3 regions of the Halomonas sp. GFAJ-1 genome follow, and region 2 is predicted to be linked to each of the others. Evidence: riboswitches for the same ligand, from Rfam matches in the RefSeq annotation. Region 2 holds a riboswitch; each other region holds the start of a gene.
What was found. Region 2 has a riboswitch for thiamine pyrophosphate ahead of MOY_RS12850 (diguanylate cyclase domain-containing protein). Riboswitches for the same ligand answer to the same signal wherever they lie in the genome.
Positions count from the first base shown of each region.

Region 1: linked by a shared signal. The riboswitch ahead of MOY_RS05405 (sodium:solute symporter family protein) and the one ahead of MOY_RS12850 (diguanylate cyclase domain-containing protein) in region 2 are both predicted to bind thiamine pyrophosphate.
Region 3: linked by a shared signal. The riboswitch ahead of thiM (hydroxyethylthiazole kinase) and the one ahead of MOY_RS12850 (diguanylate cyclase domain-containing protein) in region 2 are both predicted to bind thiamine pyrophosphate.

Region 1 is NZ_AHBC01000021.1:54,718-60,961, forward strand. It holds gene nhaD (sodium:proton antiporter NhaD) at 1-385, opposite strand, end outside; gene MOY_RS05395 (LysR family transcriptional regulator) at 601-1,569, opposite strand; gene MOY_RS05400 (sodium-dependent bicarbonate transport family permease) at 1,712-2,653, shown strand; TPP riboswitch at 2,745-2,856, shown strand; gene MOY_RS05405 (sodium:solute symporter family protein) at 2,938-4,383, shown strand; gene MOY_RS05410 (LLM class flavin-dependent oxidoreductase) at 4,429-5,709, opposite strand; gene MOY_RS05415 (3-oxoacyl-ACP reductase) at 5,721-6,244, opposite strand, start outside.
Region 2 is NZ_AHBC01000043.1:119,825-126,068, forward strand. It holds gene MOY_RS12835 (CoA-acylating methylmalonate-semialdehyde dehydrogenase) at 1-578, shown strand, start outside; gene MOY_RS12840 (hypothetical protein) at 672-1,364, opposite strand; gene MOY_RS12845 (peroxidase-related enzyme) at 1,567-2,169, shown strand; TPP riboswitch at 2,214-2,318, shown strand; gene MOY_RS12850 (diguanylate cyclase domain-containing protein) at 2,402-3,829, shown strand; gene MOY_RS12855 (magnesium transporter CorA family protein) at 3,854-4,822, shown strand; gene MOY_RS12860 (NnrU family protein) at 4,927-5,505, shown strand; gene MOY_RS12865 (alcohol dehydrogenase catalytic domain-containing protein) at 5,641-6,244, shown strand, end outside.
Region 3 is NZ_AHBC01000034.1:34,625-40,868, forward strand. It holds gene MOY_RS09445 (serine hydrolase) at 1-545, shown strand, start outside; gene MOY_RS09450 (DMT family transporter) at 639-1,514, shown strand; gene trhP (prephenate-dependent tRNA uridine(34) hydroxylase TrhP) at 1,673-3,043, shown strand; gene thiE (thiamine phosphate synthase) at 3,019-3,663, opposite strand; gene thiM (hydroxyethylthiazole kinase) at 3,653-4,477, opposite strand; TPP riboswitch at 4,502-4,594, opposite strand; gene MOY_RS09470 (hypothetical protein) at 4,688-5,032, opposite strand; gene MOY_RS09475 (DUF2237 family protein) at 5,204-5,578, opposite strand; gene gloA (lactoylglutathione lyase) at 5,769-6,244, shown strand, end outside.

The DNA of each region.
Region 1 (6,244 bases), on a different contig from region 2:
CTTCCATGGCGTTGATATAGGTCATCGCTACTAGCAGGAACAGCATTAGCTCGGTGAACTCCAAAAGGGTCACACGGAACGCATGTTCTGACGTTTCCGACATGCCATTTTGGACGTACACCCAGCCAATGAGTCCCCAAATGATACCGGCTGCTACCAGTACAGGCTTGGACTTGCGCATGTGGATTTTCTCTTCAGCCATAACTAACGCGTAGGCCAAAACGAAAACTGCGACTGCAAAGAAGCCGATAACAGACGTGGTTAAATCAATATCTCCGGTGACAGCAAAAGCCGCAGGGCTTATACCGAGTAGTAAAGCTGCAAACAGAAAAAGCCAGCGGCGAGAAACTCGCGGCTGGCTGGGGTCTTGCTGCAACATCAACATGATGGGCTTTATCCTAATAAAGATTAGAAGGGGAGAGGGTTAATCGCGGCTAGTTTATCAATCCGTGTTGCATTGCAATACGGAATAAAAACGAATGAAAACCGCTAATAAGGCAGGTATTACGTCTTTTTTTAGAAACTAATTATTTTGCTAATAAAAAACATAAGATTTTGTTGAAGTAGCTATCGCTGATATTTGCCGGAGCTCGCTAGTGACTAGTGACAGCGACTATGCTCATGCTCTCTGTGAAGCAGCGCATCCAGCTCATTGCATATGAAGCGTGGCTCGATCCACTGGGCAAGATGTGCGTTGACATAGTGAAGAAAGCGCTGGGCGGATTGGGGAAGCCGCTGGTCATTGCGGACAATCATCTGCCAGTGGCTTTCAATGGGTAAGCCTTCTACCGGAAGAATCGATATCTCGGGATGCTCGCTTGGCAGTACATGCTCTGATAGCACCGCGACCCCCATGCGCGCCGCCACGCCAACGCGAATCGCTTCATTGCTGGCCATTTGCAGGGTTTTCTTCATGGTTAGCCCATGCTCTTGTAGCCAACTTTCCAGTAGCATACGCGTGGCTGACCCCGGTTCGCGCAGCAACAAGCGCTCATTAAGCAGCTGCTCCATGGTGATTGATGAGTGCTGTGTAAGGGGGTGGCCAGCGGCAGCGATGGCCACCAGCGGGTTGCGCATAAAGCGTGCTGCCACGGCATGGGCAAGAGCAGGCGGATGGCTAAATACATAAAGGTCGTCTTCTTGACGCTCAAAGCGTGCCAACACTTGGCGGCGGTTGCCAATATGTACCGTTACGTCCACCTCAGGAAACGCCTGGCTAAACGGGCCGAGTAAGCGTGGCAATACATATTGGGCGGTATTCACCAGGGCAATACTAAAGCGCCCCTTGCTGCCTTGCTGAAAATCACTGAGTTGATCTGCAAAGTCATCAAAACGGCCTAAGACATCCCGGCTTGCCTGATAAAGCGCCTGCCCGGTGGCCGTCATGGTAAGCCCTTGTAGATGATGCTCCAGTAGTGGGCTACCGACTGCCTCGCTTAGCCGCTTTAGCTGTTGGGAGACCGTCGGCTGGGTGAGGTGCAGCTGTCTTGCGGCTTCGCTGATCGATCCGCAGCGCACGACAGTGACATAGACTTGCAGTAGTCTAAATGTCAGTTGGCGAATGTTCATGGCTCTAGGCGCTCCTGAGGTGCCCTTTGGTTACGCCAGCTAGTATAGATGATTATCTATGACTGTCTTTCAAGTTATTATTAGTTGTCATCCGTAAATCCACGCAAAATGCAGCCTCTTTTAACCCTGTGGAGCGTCAGCGATGCCAGATATTGTGGTGATGTTTTTCTTACTGGGGCTTATAGCAGGGGCGGTGAAGTCAGACCTGCAGGTACCCAAAGCCACCTACGACACGTTAAGCCTGCTGTTAATGCTGACCATCGGCTTAAAGGGCGGTATGGCGCTGCACGGGAATATTCATTGGGGATTGGTACCCGAGCTATTAGGCGTTGCGCTACTCTCTGCTTTAACGCCGCTGCTGCTAATGCCGGTGCTGCGGCGCTGGGTACGCCTTTCCCCGGCGGACAGCGCTAGTATCGCCGCCCACTACGGCTCGGTCAGTGCGGGAACGTTTGCGGTGGCGCTGGCCTATGTGGAGGCGCGGCAGCTGGCCGTGGGCAGTGAAGTCACACTCTATTTAGTGGCCATGGAGCTGCCTGCCATTATGGTGGCGATTGCGCTATTTAGGCGCCATCAAGGCGCGGCGGTAAAAGAAAGTACTCGTAAGCTGTGGCATGAGACGCTCACCAACCGTGGCGTGATTTTGCTGACAGGCGGTGTGGTCATTGGAACGCTCTACGGGCCCTTCCAAGGGGAAGAAGTCACTGCGCTGTTCACGGGGGCGTTCAAGGGGGTGTTGGCGCTGTTCTTGTTGGAAATGGGGTTAACCGCTGCGCAAACTTTGCGGCCAATGCCCTGGCATCACTGGCGCTTGGTGACCTTCGCCCTCATCACGCCGCTGCTGCTATCCATGCTGGGCATTCTCATGGGCACGGCATTGGGACTCCCGGTCGGCTCGGTGGTCATTCTGGCGGCACTTGCTGCCAGCGCTTCTTATATTGCTGCTCCCGCTGCGATGCGCGCGGCCATACCCCAGGCCAATATCGGCCTAGCGATGCTCGCCTCACTGGGGATTACCTTTCCGCTCAATGTCATGCTGGGCATACCGCTTTACCACATGCTTATCGAGTTATGGTTGAGTTAGCGTCCGATAAGCTAGACGTTGCTGAGTCGGTTACTGAGAGGTGCCCGTGGGCATCCTCAATTGACAGCGCCCGTCTCAGCACCTAGGGTAGCTGCTGTCCTAGGGGAGCCTGCACTGGCTGAGACTCCACCGCCATTTGGCGTTGGTAACCCTTAGAACCTGATCCGGGTCATGCCGGCGAAGGGAAGGATGTAGCCTAACAATACTCCCTCTTTGCTTTCGCCTGCCTGCCGTGCGCCCACTGCACAGCCCGGTCTAACAACAGGCAAAGAGGACCCGCTTTCATGATGCTTGACCCTATCTGGACTGGCCTGTGGCTGTCGCTATGTGCCGTTGCGCTAGCTGTGCCAGGCCTGCTTTATGCCCGCCGTCATCGCGATAATCTTGAAGACTACATTATCGCCCGCAATAGCCAGAATACCCGTGCCACGGTGCTTACGCTGGTCGCGACCACGCTAGGTACCTGGATTCTGTTTGGCCCCGCCCAGGCCGCTACCTGGGGTGGCATTGGTGCCGTGCTAGGCTATGCGTTTGGTTCGATGGTGCCCAGGCTAGTGATGATCCCTCTTGGCCGACGCATGCGCGAGCTGATCCCTGAAGGCCATGGCTTGACGGAGTTCGTTATCCACCGTTATGGCCGCACCATGTACGCATTCACGCTCGTGATTATGCTGTTTTACCTCTTTATTTTGTTGGCCGCTGGGCTAACCGCTGTTGCCCGTATGGTGGGTCTGCTGGCCCCTATTCCGCTGTGGGTAACGGCCAGTGTGGTGATGGTCGCCACGTTGATTTATACCTTTTACGGCGGCCTGCGCGCATCCATTTACACGGATAAGTTACAGATGGTGGTGATTATGCCACTGCTAGGGCTGCTGCTGGTGTTTGGCTGGCAGGCTGCCGGTGGCGTTGCGCCAACGCTTGCAGGGCTTGCCGAGAGTGCGCCACAGCTCCTGCAGGTGAGCGATATAGGCGGTATACGCGCAGGGTTAACGTTCTTTCTTGCCGTAGCGCTTACCGGACTCTTTTATCAAGGTACGTGGCAGCGTATTTACGCGGCGAAAGATACCAAGGTGCTGCGCCGAGGCTTCTGGATTAGTGGTGTATGCAGCTTCATCGTGGTGGCCCTGATGGGGCTATTTGGGTTGGCCTTTGTAGGGCTGGGGCTTGAAGGTGACGGCTCTGTGGCGCTGTTTAGCGTGCTATTGGCGGATGTGCCGTTATGGTTCGCTTTAGCGCTGGTGCCGTTGGGCCTCGCGTTGGTGATGAGTAGCGCGGACTCCACCATTAGCGCAACGTCGAGTATTATTGCTGTGGATATGGGGCGGTTACTCCCCAACGCCAGCAGTGCTTCATTGATGAGTATGTCACGCTGGTTGATTGTATTGGCTGCCATCCCGGTTACCTGGGTCGCCTCCCAGGGGTACAGCGTGCTTTATCTATTTTTGCTCGCTGATTTGCTCTGCTCAGCCGCTGCATTCCCGGTGTTTTTTGGGCTTTTCTATCGTCGTTACACGGGCCTTAACGCGGTTATCAGTACCGCGCTGGGGCTTGTGGCGGGATTGGCAATGTTCCCTGCACCCGGAGCGAGTACGGCAACCTTATTGGAGTCTTTCCTACTAGCGGCGCTGGTGCCCGTGGCGGTGTCGTTACTGCTCTTACGTGTCCTGCCGTCACGCCCAGCGTATGATTTTGGCTTGTTGCACACGGCAGTGCGCCGCTTTAGGGGGTGAATGCCGGGCAGTCGATATAGCGCTAATATGTCCGCCCTGCATCGCTTACGCTGTCGGGCGGGCCAGCCCCAAATGGTCACGCAGGGTGTTACCCGTGTACTCACGGCGGAATAGCCCACGCGCCTGCAGCAGTGGAACGACCTGCTCAATAAAGTCCTCAATACTACCCGGTAGTGTCGGCGGCATCAGGTTGAAGCCGTCTGCGCCACCGCCTTCTACCCAGCGCTGCATCTCATCCGCAATCTGTTCGGGTGTGCCCACCATGGTGCAGTGGCCACCGCCGGCCGCTAACCTGCCTAATAGCTGGCGTAGTGTCGGGGATTCGCTTTCGATAATGCGCAAAATGGTGGCATAGCGCCCTTTAGGGCCAGCAAAATCCTCTAAGGGTGGTAGCTTAGGCAGCGGTGCATCCAGTTCCCAGTGGCGGCAATCCTGACCGATAAATTGGCTTAGCTGATGCAGCGAATCTTCGGTGGGTAACCGCTCATCCAGTTCACGCTGCTTTGCCTTTGCGGCGGCCTCGGTGGGCGCTACATACGTGACCAGCCCAGGCATAATCGCCACTGGCGCGCGGCCAGCCGCCCGCACGCGGGCCTGAATGTCTTGGGAGTAGGCTTGCGCCGAGGGGAGGTCGTAGGCCACCGCATAAATCGCTTCTGCATAGCGCGCTGCCAAGTTGCGCCCCGGTTCAGACGCCCCCGCTTGAAACAGCACAGGATGCCCTTGGGGTGGGCGCGGTACGGTTAGCGGGCCATCGACCAAAAAGTGTTCGCCATGGTGCTCAATAGGCCGCACTTTGCGTGGGTCAGCATACTGGCCCGCTCGGTCGCAGCGTAACGCATCGTCGGACCATGAATCCCAGAGCGCTAACACCGTTTGCGCAAACTCTTCAGCGCGGTCGTAGCGCACCTGCTGAGGAGGCATGGCCTCAAAGCCATGGTTGCGCGCTTCGCTATCAAACATCGAGGTGACTAAGTTCCACCCCATGCGGCCGTTAGAAATATGATCTAACGAAGCGAGCATTCGCGCCGCATGAAACGGGCTAAAAAACGTGCTGGATATCGTCGAAATCAAGCCGATGTGCTCGGTGGCGCGGGCCATAGCGGATAGCGCCGTCAACGGTTCTAAAAACCACTGCGGCCCTCCGCTCACGTTGCCTGCGGCATGGCCATCGGCAAAAAAGACGGCGTCTAATTTTCCACGCTCAGCGGTGCGTGCCAGCGACTCATAATAGCCAATGTCACCCATGCGCTCGGCAGCAGAACCCGGTTCGCGCCACGCGGCTTTGTGATGCCCGCAGCCCATGATGAAAAGATTGAGATGCATCGGTGTTGTCATTAGTTTTTAACCAACCCGCCATCGACCACCAAGTTTTGGCCGGTGACAGCCCGACTCCAAGGCGATGCGAAAAACAGCGCTGCATCTGCAAACTCTTCCGGAGTAGTGACGCGGCGCAGCGGGGTGTTGGCAGCGATGAGGTCGAACACCGCTTCAGGCGTAGCTGCTGAGGCATCGGTGGTGCGCAGCAGCCCGCCCGAGAGCATATTCACCGTAATACCGTCAGGCCCCAGGTCGTTGGAAAGCGTGCGGGTGAGCGACAGCAGCGCCGCCTTGGCAGCGGTGTAATCGTGGTAAGGCACGACCGGATTCTGGAAGAGGTTAGTGCCAATATTGATAATCCGCCCACCACCCTGTTCGCGCATGCCCGGCAGCGCCGCCTGAATGGTGTTGAGCGCGCCGCGTGCCACGCCCTGCAGCTGCTGGTCGAGGTTTTCCCAGGTGAGTGTATCTGGAGATGGGCGGGCGTCGCCGTTAAATGAAAAATCCGGCAGGGCGTTGTTAATCAGCGTGGTTATCGGCA
Region 2 (6,244 bases):
GCAATATGAAAGTAGGGCCAGGCACTCAGCGCGATGCGGATTTAGGCCCGTTGGTTTCGCCCCAGGCAAAAGAGCGCGTAGAGCGCCTGATTGCCGCTGGTGAAAAAGAGGGAGCCAAACTGTTAGTGGATGGCCGTGGCTTCACAGTGGAAGGGTATGCTGAAGGTAACTTCGTTGGGCCAACACTGTTTGCCGACGTGACGGCGGATATGACCATCTACCGGGAAGAGATCTTTGGGCCAGTACTCTGTGTGGTGAGTGTGGAAACGCTGGATGAAGCCATTGAGTTTATTAACGCTAACCCCAACGGCAACGGTACCTCGATTTTCACTAACTCCGGTTGGGTAGCGCGGCGTTTTGAGACCGATATTGATGTGGGCCAAATCGGGATTAACGTACCCATTCCTGTGCCGGTAGCTTATTTCAGCTTTACCGGCTCGCGGGGGTCTAAGCTGGGAGATTTAGGGCCGAACGGTAAACAGGCCATTGCCTTCTGGACACAGACAAAAACGGTCACCGCTCGCTGGTTTGAGCCTGAAAATGTCTCAAGCGGTATCAATAGTACGATCTCGCTGTAACGCTGACTCAACCCAGTGACGCGAGAGGCAATAAACGCAACAAGCCCCGTCTGAACGGGGCTTGTTGGCACGTGAGGTTAGTTCTCGCTTGGCTTAAAAATTATCAAACAGCGGCAGGCTTTTTTCAAAGAGCTGTTCGATGGGGCCTAGCTGGCTCTCATGTAGCACTAGAAGGGTGGAGGCGTCTTTAAAGTCTTCGCGTAAAGGGACGAGTAGCGCAAACTCTCCCTCTTCAAGGTGAAACTCGTGGATTTCACGCAGCCCGTTAGGGGTTTCAAGCTGGGAACAGCGGTAGTTGTCGTCTTCGCTGTAAACGAGGCGATGATACATTTTAAACAGGGTATAAAGGGCTAAGCCGCCAACAAAAGCGGGCCAGCGTGCTGGGGTTTCGCGGATGTTCGCGGCTAGGGTTTTGCCGTCGGCTTCAGCGCCGGCAATGGCATCAGCCAGCGGTGTTGCAAGAATCGCCGTGTCGTCGGCAGGTAGCGGAGCATTTTGACGGGTTGCTTGGTCAAAGTCGCTAACTGCAGCGCGAAAATCGTCCAAAGAGTGAAGCGCGTAATCCACGTGCTGTAAGTCAGCGGGTTCAAAACCGCCGTTCTCCCAACCATGGATAACGCGTAGTGTTACCTGACCCCGGCTCATGGGACGAGCTAGGAGCACATACAGCATCGTACGGATGTGCATTTGCCGCTCATTGGCGTCATTCTCAAAAGCACGGTATGGCTCAGCAAATAGCTCGTGCAGTCGTCCCTGAGTATGCTCTTTGGCTTCGGCGTATTGCATGGCGTTTCCCTTTTAGCGAGCCGTTTTATGCGCGCTGTGCACGGTTTTTTATGATGTGTTCGTAAGCGTAAAGTATGGCGAGCGAAACCTGAGATTAATAGTCACTTTGCATAGTATTTTGTTACTGAATTACTAGGCCTATTACATTCCGTTAACTGTACAACCCATCCCTATTTTTAACCATAACAACAAAGGTGAGACTATGCCTGCTTCAATAAGTCGCTTTGCCGTACCAGCATCCCTCGATGAGCTGCCCGAGGATATTCGCAGTGCAATTTTAAACGTGCAGGAAAAAGCAGGGTTTGTGCCGAATGTATTCTTAATGCTTGCCCATCGGCCGGATGAGTTTCGCGCTTTCTTCGCCTATCACGATGCGTTAATGGAACGAGCATCGGATACGCTCACAAAAGCTGAAAAAGAGATGATTGTGGTGGCCACTAGCGCTCGTAACCGCTGCCTTTATTGTGTGGTGGCCCACGGTGCCTTAGTGCGTATTTATAGTAAAGATCCACTACTTGCAGATAACGTAGCGATTAATCATCATGTGGCCGACCTGAGTGAGCGTCACCGTTTGATGCTCGATTTTGCCCTGTATAGTTCCATTGAGTTAGGCGAGTTCTCGCGCGCCTGGCAAGAGCGTTTAGCAAATGTCGGTTTCACCCTTGACGACTGCTGGGACATCGGCGCTATTGCCGCCTTCTTTAGCATGTCCAATCGGCTGGTCACTTTGGCAGGCACACCGCCTAACCCCGAATTTTATGCCATAGGCCGTATTCCCCGGAACAATGTTTCTGATGCTTCTTAGGGTTTACTAAGCCGCTGATTTAGCCGAGGATAGTGCCATCATACATATGTCGCCAGGGGCGTCCTCATTGAAGGACTGAGAGCGTCATAGGCAGACCCTGGAACCTGAACCGGATTGTACCGGCGTAGGAAGTGAGACATGGCTTACCTAACGAGTAGCCAGAGAGCCAAGCAGTGAACGTTGTTTCGCTTTATGGTGTCGTATTGCCTTTCCCCAAATGGGTTCTATAGCGATGAGCTATCCACTACCGTTCAATGAAGATGCCCGTCTAGCAGCGCTGAATGAGTTGGCACTGCTAGATACGGCTAATGAGCCGGTATTTGACCGGATTACTCGGTTAGTGACCCATCTATTAAACGTGCCAATCGCAACGGTTACCCTAGTGGACGCCGATCGACAGTGGTTCAAGTCTAAAATCGGTTTAGATATTTCGGAAACACCACGGGATGTCGCTTTTTGCGCTTACACCGTGATTCAAGCAGCTCCGTTGATTGTGAAGGACGCTCTTATAGACGAGCGGTTTGCCAGTAACCCTTATGTGACAATGCCAGACGGCGTGCGTTTTTATGCAGGCTTGCCCCTAAAAAGCTCCCAGGGCTACGTTTTAGGTTCGCTCTGCGCTATGGACACCAAACCGCGCTCCTTAAGTGCGACAGAGCAAGCAGCGATGCAAGACCTTGCCGATATTGTTGCAGGAGAGATCCAGCTACGTGAACGACTGATTGCTGAGCAAAAAAGCAAAGAAGTCTCACAGCGTGCGTTAAAGGCGCTGCATTTAAGCCTTGAGCAGCAGATTGAGCAACGCACTCGAGAGCTTAGTCTGGTGATTGAAACAGCCTACGACGCCTACCTAAGTATTGATGAAATCGGCCGTGTTCTAGATTGGAATCATGCGGCTGAAGTGATGTTTGGCTGGCAGCGTAAAGAGGCGCTGGCACGCACTATTACCACGCTAATGTTTCCTGAAGGGCTGCCCCACGCGTCCACATCCCCCATTATGGGAAAAGCCAAACGGCGGGATGGCGGATGGCTTCCTGTGGAAATTCGCCTAAAAAGTTATGCAGTGAATGGCCGTGAGCGACGCAGCTTGTTCATTCATGATATCACCGAGCGCCAGCAGTTAGAGCGTTTGCGCAACCAGGAAGCCCGGGAAGATGCGTTAACCACGTTACCCAATCGGCGCGCGCTAGATGAGCGGCTTCCAGAAGCCATGGCAAGGGTGCGCCGCACGCGTAAACCGCTGGCCGTGCTGTTTATGGATTTAGATGGTTTTAAAGGGGTAAACGATCGCTACGGGCACGCCATGGGAGATGAGCTGCTGCGGGATATTGCCCTTAGGTTGCAACAATCGGTGCGCGAAACAGACTTTGTGGCGCGCTGGGCTGGTGACGAGTTTGTGTTGTTACTAGAAGGGGTCGACAGCGGGGCCCTGGTGACCTTTACGAACAAATTGATACGTACTATCGAGCAGCCGCTGATAGTGGCTGGCGTCACGCTTAACGTTAGCACCAGCGTTGGTGTGGCGCTATTTATGCCGGAAGCCGTCGAAACGGCAAAAGAGCTGCTCAAGCGTGCAGATGTTGCTATGTATGAAGCCAAACATGCAGGTAAAGGGCGGCTACACTTAGCCCAATCCGTTGATATATCAAACGATATTTAGTCAGCACCCACCTCAGGGACGATTATGATCCGCAGTATGCTCACCACGCATGACGGGCTTGTGCATGAAGGTGATGAAGACTCAATTGAGCAGTGGCAGGCAACCCCGGGAAGCCATATCTGGATAGATATGCAAGGAGAGTCAGGTCAGCGAGAGCGGAGTCTACTTGAGCGTTTAGAGTGCCACCCTATGGCTATCCAAGATGCACAAAAAGAGCGGCACCCACCTAAAATTGAAGAGTTTGAGCACCATACGCTGATTATCTACCGTGGTATTTCCTCCTTTGATGCACAGCTTAACTTTGTGCCTCAGCAGGTCTGTTTTTTTATTGGTGCACGCTTCTTGGTGACGCTGCACCCAGGCAAAGCGCTTAGTGTTGATCGGTTTTTTAACGAACAGGGCAGCACGTTGCTAGCGCAATCTCCCGAGCGTGTTGCATTAAGAGTGATGTATACCTCGGCAGGTTTTTACATTGATAGCTTGCTTAAATTTGAGAGTGAACTAAGCGACTTAGAGGATGAGCTGCTGGCGAACGGTAACGACGTTTTAATGCGCAAACTGACCACCTACCGTTCACGGTTAGTGAAGCTGCGTCGTATTTTTAGCTATCACAAAGGTATTACTCAGGAGTTAACCGCCTACGACTACGCGCATCTGCCACGAGATGATAATGATACCCTCTACGCGATCAATGATGTAGCCGAGCGTTTTGAGCGCCTTTATACCCTCACGCAGATGTATTACGACATCTGTGGCGATTTAGTGAATGGCTATATTTCGATTTCGTCGCATCAGCTTAATATTACGATGCGGGTATTGACGGTGATTACAGCCATTTTTGTACCGTTGACGTTTATTGCCGGTATCTACGGCATGAACTTTGAGTACATGCCCGAGCTGGGCTTTCAGTATGGGTACTTCTTTGTGTTGGGCGCCATGGCGGGGATTGGGGGAAGTTTGTTTTGGCTTTTCAAACGTAAAAATTGGTTTTAGGCCGTTTGGCGAGCGAAAAGTTGAACCCCTCCCATGTGGTTTAGGCCTGACTGTGGCATTCTCTGCGTCGACTAATGACGTGCATACACCTGGGAGCAAACACCATGACCATTATGATAATAGGCCTGCTGATATTTCTGGGCAGCCACTCTGTGCGTATTTTTGCGGAAAACTGGCGCCAGCAGCAGGTAGCCAAGCTAGGGCTAACCAACTGGAAGCTCGCCTACTCGGCTGTATCACTGGTGGGGCTTGCCATTGCTATTTATGGCTTTGGCCAAATGCGTTTTGATCCCATCTATATCTGGTTTCCACCGGTGGGGTTACGCCATGCAGTAGCCCTACTCATGCTGCCTGCCTTTATTATGCTGGTAGCGGCTTATGTGCCGCGCAATGCTATTAAAGCGAAACTTGGCCACCCGATGATGCTGTCGGTTAAGATTTGGGCGCTTGCCCACTTGCTGGTCAACGGTCGGCTGGGCGATATCATCTTTTTTGCCGCTTTCTTGGTATGGGCTATTTTGGCGTTTAAAGCGGCCAAGCAGCGCGACCGTATGAACCCGCCAGCGGTTGTAGTTACTTCGACGCCCGCAACGATCGCCACGGTGGTTATTGGTGTTGTGGCTTACGTGCTGTTTGCGTTCTATTTGCATACCCTGCTTATTGGTGTGCCAGTGTTTGGCTAATAGCAATAATCAGCGTTTTGCTAACGGCGGCAGCGCATTCAGCGCTGCCGCCGTTGTGTTTAATGGCTTGTGACTCCTCACAGATTTGCTACGTTGTCAGGCAGATGAACTCTGTTTTTCACAAGGAACCAGCCCATGGATGAAGCCGACTACGCTGTGCCTAAAACGATGTCCGCCATGTTATTAACGGGTCACGGCGACGTTGATAAACTGCACTACCGTCAAGATGTGCCCACGCCTCAGCCAGGGCCAAACCAAGTGCTGGTGCGGGTAACGGCCACGGCAAAAAATAACACCGACCGTAAGGCCCGCGAGGGGCTTTACCCCACCAAAGGAAAAGAGGAAGTGACCTCTTTTGCCATGGGTGGCTCACCGACGCTTACCTTTCCACGTATCCAAGGTGCAGACGTTGTTGGGCGAATCGTCGCGGTGGGTGAAGGCGTGGATAGCGCACGCAGGGGGGAACGAGGCCTGCTGGATTTTAATATCTACGCCGATGAGCGCCGCACGATTAACCTGACGCCTGACTACTATGGCCACGGAGCCGACGGTGGCTATGCCGAGTACATTGCGGTACCGGCGGATCAGTTCCATCAAGTAACTAATCCAGCGCTGCACGATGCTGAGCTAGCTGCGATGGGCATGTGCTCTTATCAAACGGCCTACCACATGATGACCTCTGCCAACGTCAGTGCTGGTGAGCGTGTGTTGGTCAGTGGCGCCAGCGGTGGGGTCGGCA
Region 3 (6,244 bases), on a different contig from region 2:
CACTGCGTGACCATGGTACATGGTTAGCCAATACCGATATCTCCCGTGAGTTTATGACGTTTCCAGGGTTAGCTCAGCCCATCAATCAGCCTGCAGCTCCTAGCCAGCCTATGCTTGCTAACGTCGCGACGACGCTGTCTCCTGCGCGAACGGCAGCAGTGGCAGTAGAAGAGCAGCTTTCCCGTTCGTCAGAGCAGAGCACTGATACCCCCGCCTCGGCACAGCCAGATCCATTGCAAGCGTTTATTGAGCGAGAGCGTGTGATGGCTACGGTTGCACCGGCGGCAGAGCAAGCTTCAGGTGGTGTTTGGGGTATTCAAGTAGGTGCCTTTAGCCAAGCATCTCACGCTGAACAGCTTGCTCACCAAGCGGCGCAACGCTTACCTAACAGCGTCGGTGGCCGTGTGCTAATTGACACCTTAGAGGGTCAGACACCGGTATTTCGTGCCCGTGTAGTGGCGTTAGATGAAGGAGGGGCAAGGCAAGCTTGTCAATCGCTTCAAGCTCAGGGCATGGACTGCATGGTGGTGAACGCTAGTTTGTAATCGCACTGATGACATACTGCCCCGCCAACCCTGTGTTGGCGGGTTTTTTTTGGTTAGTGGCTACCCAGAGCCCGATGAAATGAGGAGGCGCAAATGACAACATCGTTAAAAGGCATACTCTGCATGTGCCTGGGAGTACTGTTTTTAGCACTGGGCGATGCTGTCTCAAAATGGCTTGGCGAAGTGCACTCGCCGCTGCAGATCATTTTCTTTCGTACGCTGGTATCGTTACCGCTGATTGCGTTGATGGCCTACTTCGCTGGTGGGCTACGAAAGTTAAGCACGAAGCGACCAGGCGTGCACTTGGTGCGAGGGCTTATCTACACCGCGACGATGATCTTTTTCGTCTGGGGGCTTATCTTGCTACCTCTGGCGGAAGCGACGGCCATCGCCTTTGTTGCACCGCTTTTTGTCACGCTGCTGTCGGTGCCACTGCTGGGTGAACGTATTGACACACCTGTGCTGATCGCCTCGCTGGTAGGTTTTGTGGGCGTGCTGATTGTGGTGCGCCCGGGGGGCGATGCGTTCCAACTAGGCACGCTAACGCTATTGGGGGCCGCTTTCTTTTATGCCCTTATGATGATTACGGCGCGCCGTTATGGTGCCAGAGAGCACCTTTGGGCAATGGTGTTCTATATGACATTAGTGCCCTTTGTTATTACGGCGGTCAGTTTACCCTGGGTGTGGCAAACGCCGCAGCCGTGGCACTGGCTTGGGTTTTTAGCGGCCGGGGTACTGGGTATTGGCGCCACTGCGTTTATTACGTTGGCGTTCCGCTTCGCACCCGCGGCCATCGCTGCACCGTTTGATTACACCGCGATGCTTTGGGCGGTTCTGCTGGGTTGGTGGTTCTGGGGCGAGCTACCGGACCTGTGGGTGTGGGTAGGCAGTGCGCTGATTATGGGCAGTGGTTTGGCGATTGCTTACCATGACCGGCGCACAACGCTAAAGCGCCGTCCAAGCGCTTAAATAGCGCTGGTTGCCGCTACTTTTTGATCCAGGTCATCAAAGCAGAGAGCTGAACAAGACAGTACGTTTGGGCTGTTTATAATCCGGCCCTTTCAACCTGTGCGCTTTGGTGATTGCTGACGCGCCACGGGCCATCGTCCTGATAACGGTGACTGTTTATGCAAGCCCCAGAACTGCTTTCCCCTGCTGGTACCTTTAATAATATGCGTTACGCTTTCGCCTACGGGGCGGATGCGGTATACGCTGGCCAACCGCGTTATTCGCTGCGTGTGCGAAACAATGATTTTAAGGTCGATAATCTGCACCGTGGCATCGAATATGCCCACGCGCGCGGAAAGCAGTTTTATGTGGCTTCTAACATTGCGCCCCATAACAGCAAGTTAAAAACCTACCTGCGGGATATGGAGCCGGTGATTGAAGCGCGGCCGGATGCGCTGATTATGTCGGACCCAGGTTTGATCATGATGGTGCGTGATCGCTGGCCGGAACAAGAGATCCATCTCTCAGTACAATCCAACGTTGTAAATTGGGCGGCCGCTAAGTTTTGGCAGCGTCAGGGCATTAGCCGGATTATTTTATCCCGCGAGCTCTCCCTTGAAGAGATTGGTGAAATACGTGCTGAGTGCCCGGACCTAGAGATCGAAACCTTTGTCCATGGAGCGCTCTGTATTGCTTATTCAGGCCGTTGCCTGCTCTCAGGTTATTTTAATCACCGTGACCCTAACCAAGGCACCTGCACCAATGCGTGTCGTTGGAAATACAACACCGTCGCCGCCACTCACGACGAGACGGGCGATTTGGTGCCTGCCAATCAGGGGGTAACGGCAACGGCTAATGATCAAGATGAGTTGTCGGCGTTGATTGAAGATGTGACACGCCCAGGCAAGCTGATGCCCGTTTATGAAGATGAGCACGGCACGTACATTATGAACTCGAAAGACCTGCGCGCCGTTCAGCACGTAGCGCGGCTAGCAGAGATGGGTGTCTCATCGCTCAAGATTGAAGGGCGCACTAAATCCTACTATTACGTCGCGCGGACGGCCCAGGTCTACCGCCAGGCCATTGATGACGCCGTCGCCGGGCGGCCCTTTAATATGGGGCTAATGGATGAACTTGAGAACCTAGCCAATCGGGGCTACACCGAGGGGTTCTATCGCCGCCATGTACACGATGAGTTCCAGAGCTATGAGCAAGGCAGTTCCATCGGTGTGCACCAGCAGTTTGTAGGCGACGTCCTCGGCTACGATGCATCACGGGAAATGCTTGATATAGAGGTTAAGAACCGCTTTGAAGCAGGCGACAGCATGGAGCTAATGCTGCCCGGCGGCAATCGCCGTTTTGCGCTTGAGTACATAGAGAACCAGCGCGGCGAAGGCTTGCGTGCCGCCCCCGGCTCTGGGCACCGGGTTCGTATCCCGGTACCTGGGGCTGACATTCAGCCTGAGCAGCTTGAGTTTGCCTTGCTAATGCGCGATCTCAAGCCAGCGGCGTCTATTCCCGCTGTTCAGCTAGGAATTCCTGCTTCCTGAGTCTGCTCCACCGCTGAAAACGCCTGCGCCGCCTGGCGCGGGTCTGGCTGACCACAGATGGCTGAAATCACCGCAAGGCCATTGGCGCCTGCGGTTTTAACGTGCGCTGCGTGCTCAGCCTTTAGACCACCAATCGCCACGCTGGGCAGCGGGCAAACTTCAGCCAACTGTGCCAGTCCATCAAAGCCAATCGGTTGGGCGTGGTCTTGCTTACTGCCCGTGGCGAATACGGGTCCTAAGCCCACGTAGTCCAGTAGCTCAACCGGCGCGGCCTGTAGTTGGGGGAGCGTATTAATGGAGAGGCCGATAATGGCGTTAGGGCCTAGCGCTTGGCGTGCTTCCTGCACTGCTGTATCGCTTTGGCCCAGGTGCAGGCCATCGGCTTCACTTTCTAGGGCTACGTTTAGGCGGTCGTTAATAATCAGCGGCACGCCGCTTCCCGCAAGCAGCGCTTTCAAGCGTTTAGCCTGGGCAATCATCTGCGCGTCGCTGGCGTGCTTGTCGCGTAGCTGCACGATAGTGACACCGCCCTGCACCGCGGCCGCTACCGTCTGCTCTAGGCCAAAAGAGGCGCAAAGGTTCGCGTCGGTTACTAAGTAAAGCGAGAGATCAAACGGCATGCACTGCCTCCAGTTGGGCAAAGGTAGAAAGGTCATTGGGGGTGAGTTGATACAGCGCATCTAATAGCGCGACTTGAAAACTGCCAGGGCCGGTGGCATGTTCTCCCGCTCGGTTACCTGCCAGGGCAAAGCAGGCTAGCGCGGCGATGCTTGCTTCAAAAGGGCGCTCACGATTTGACGCTACAAAGCCTGCTACCAAGGCGCTTAGGCCACACCCTAGGGTGGTTACTTTAGGCATCAGCGCATGGCCACCTGTGAGGCGATAGTGGTGGTGGCCGTTGGTCACAAAGTCCTCTAGGCCGGTCATCGCCACTACACAGCCATGGCGTTGGGCAAGCGCAATAGCCCCGGTAAAAGCATCTTGGGTAGAGGCGGTGGCATCTACCCCGCGCCCTTGGCCAGCTAACCCTCCAAGCGCTAGGATCTCTGACGCATTGCCACGAATCACCGTCGGCTGGTAGGTGAGTAACTCAGCACATAGCGTTTGGCGAAAGCGTGTGGCACCCACGGCAACTGGATCTAATACCCATGGGATGTCTTGGAGATGGGCCGTTTTCGCAGCCACTAGCATGGTGTCCGCCCAGGTAGAGGAGATAGTGCCTATATTGATTGATAACGCGCCAGCAATCGCCGTAAAGTCGGCGACTTCTTCAATGGCGTGAAGCATGGCAGGGGATGCGCCGGCGGCGAGCAGTATGTTGGCGGTGCTGTTCATCGCCACATAGTTGGTTATGCAGTGCACTAGCGGCGTAGAGGAACGCAGTGCTTCAAGATAACCGCCTAGGGGGTAATCGCTCAAGGAGCGTGAGGTCATAGCATCCTCCCGGCAGGGAGGTGGTGTAGGGGCACCACGACTCCCTACGCCGGTGTTATCCGGTTCAGGTTCAAAGGGTGCTTCTCAGCCGTCATAACGGCGCCCCTGTCGTCGGGCCTACTATCCTTGGCTTAAACGGATCTGTAAAGCTTTGGGTTGCCGGAAGTGCTTTCCAAAAACGGGCAGCTACGAGACTAGCTAAGTACGTGACTACCGAAAGGAGATACGCGTTCCATAGGTAAGCATCTCGTCCGGCGTTATCGCTTTGCCTTCCACACCGATCATCTCATCGCCGCACTGGTCGGCAAAGGTAAGCACACCGTGTGTTAGCCCTAGTTGACCAAGGGCATCGCGGATTTCACCGGTGCCCATAAAAGTGCTGACGTGACCTTCACTGTTGCATAAATCAGAGACGCCATTAGCGTGGTGAAAGCGTACTTTGTAGATACCATCCATCGACTCGACTTCCACTATCGGTGAAAAGCCGTTTTGCAGCACATGAGACAGCTGCTTCAGCGTTAGTCGGTCGCCCAGGGTCATATCGATTGCAGTCATGACAAGCTCCAGATTGACCCCGCTCGCGGGTCATCTAACGGTTGTTAAAGAGAAAGTTAGTTGTCTCTAAGGAGACCGGTTTAGAATCGTTTTGTAAAGCATTTGATACGCAAGTGTAGAAGATTTGCATAAAATTTCCAGTCACTATATATCGATTGTACGGCTTTGTGGTTAACGCACTGCGTCCAGAGCATGCTGCTGAAGCTTAATCAGCGGAATAATTTCTAGCGTCCGCTCATGGGTGCTGGAAAGAATCACCGGTGGCGCAAGACCCACCTGAGCGGCTTCGGCCCAGCGGTGGGCGCAGAGGCACCAGCGGTCGCCAGGTGTTAAACCGGGAAATTTATGCTCAGGGCGAGGGGTGATTAAGTCGTTACCTTGGGCATGTGAGAAAGCTAAAAACTCTTCTGTCACCATGGCGCACACTGAGTGAACGCCTGCATCATCGGCCCCCACGCGGCAAAAACCATCGCGGTAGAACCCAGTTTTAGGAGAGTGGCAGCAGGGAGTTAGCGGCTCACCCAGTACATTACGGTCACGGGACATGCGGTCTCCTTTGGTAAAGGCTAGAATTCGCTAAATGCTGCCTTCATAAAGTATCGTTGAGGTAGAAAAGCGCTTTATGAGGTGATGATGTTCAGCACTCTAAAGCCTTGTGCAAAGTAACCGCTTCGTCAAAGTATTTACGCCCCTCTAGGGTATTTTGTATTGGTTAATTCAGCAGCAGGAGAGACCCATGTCGTTTAAAGGTGAACAGCACCCAGGGGTTGCCCCCGTCGCACCGCAAACCCAAGGGTTTTGCTTAAATCACACCATGCTGCGGGTGAAGGACCCCGAGCGTGCTCTGGCGTTCTACTCGAAGGTATTTGGTATGCAGGTATTAAGGCGCCTGGACTTTGAGGAGATGCAGTTTTCGCTCTATTTTCTAGGTAATGTGGCCGCGGGGGATAACGTACCCGAAGAGACCCAGGCGCGTACCGCCTGGACATTCAGCCAAAAAGGCCTGCTAGAGCTAACGCATAACTGGGGCACCGAAAACCAGCAAGATTTTGCTTATCACGATGGCAATGCAGAGCCGCAAGGTTTTGGGCATATCTGTTTTAACGTACCGAATTTGGAAGCCGCCCAAGCATGGTTTGACGAGCATAACGTTACCTTTGTTAAGCGTGCCGACCAGGGCAAAATGAAGGACGTTATTTTCGTCAAAGACGC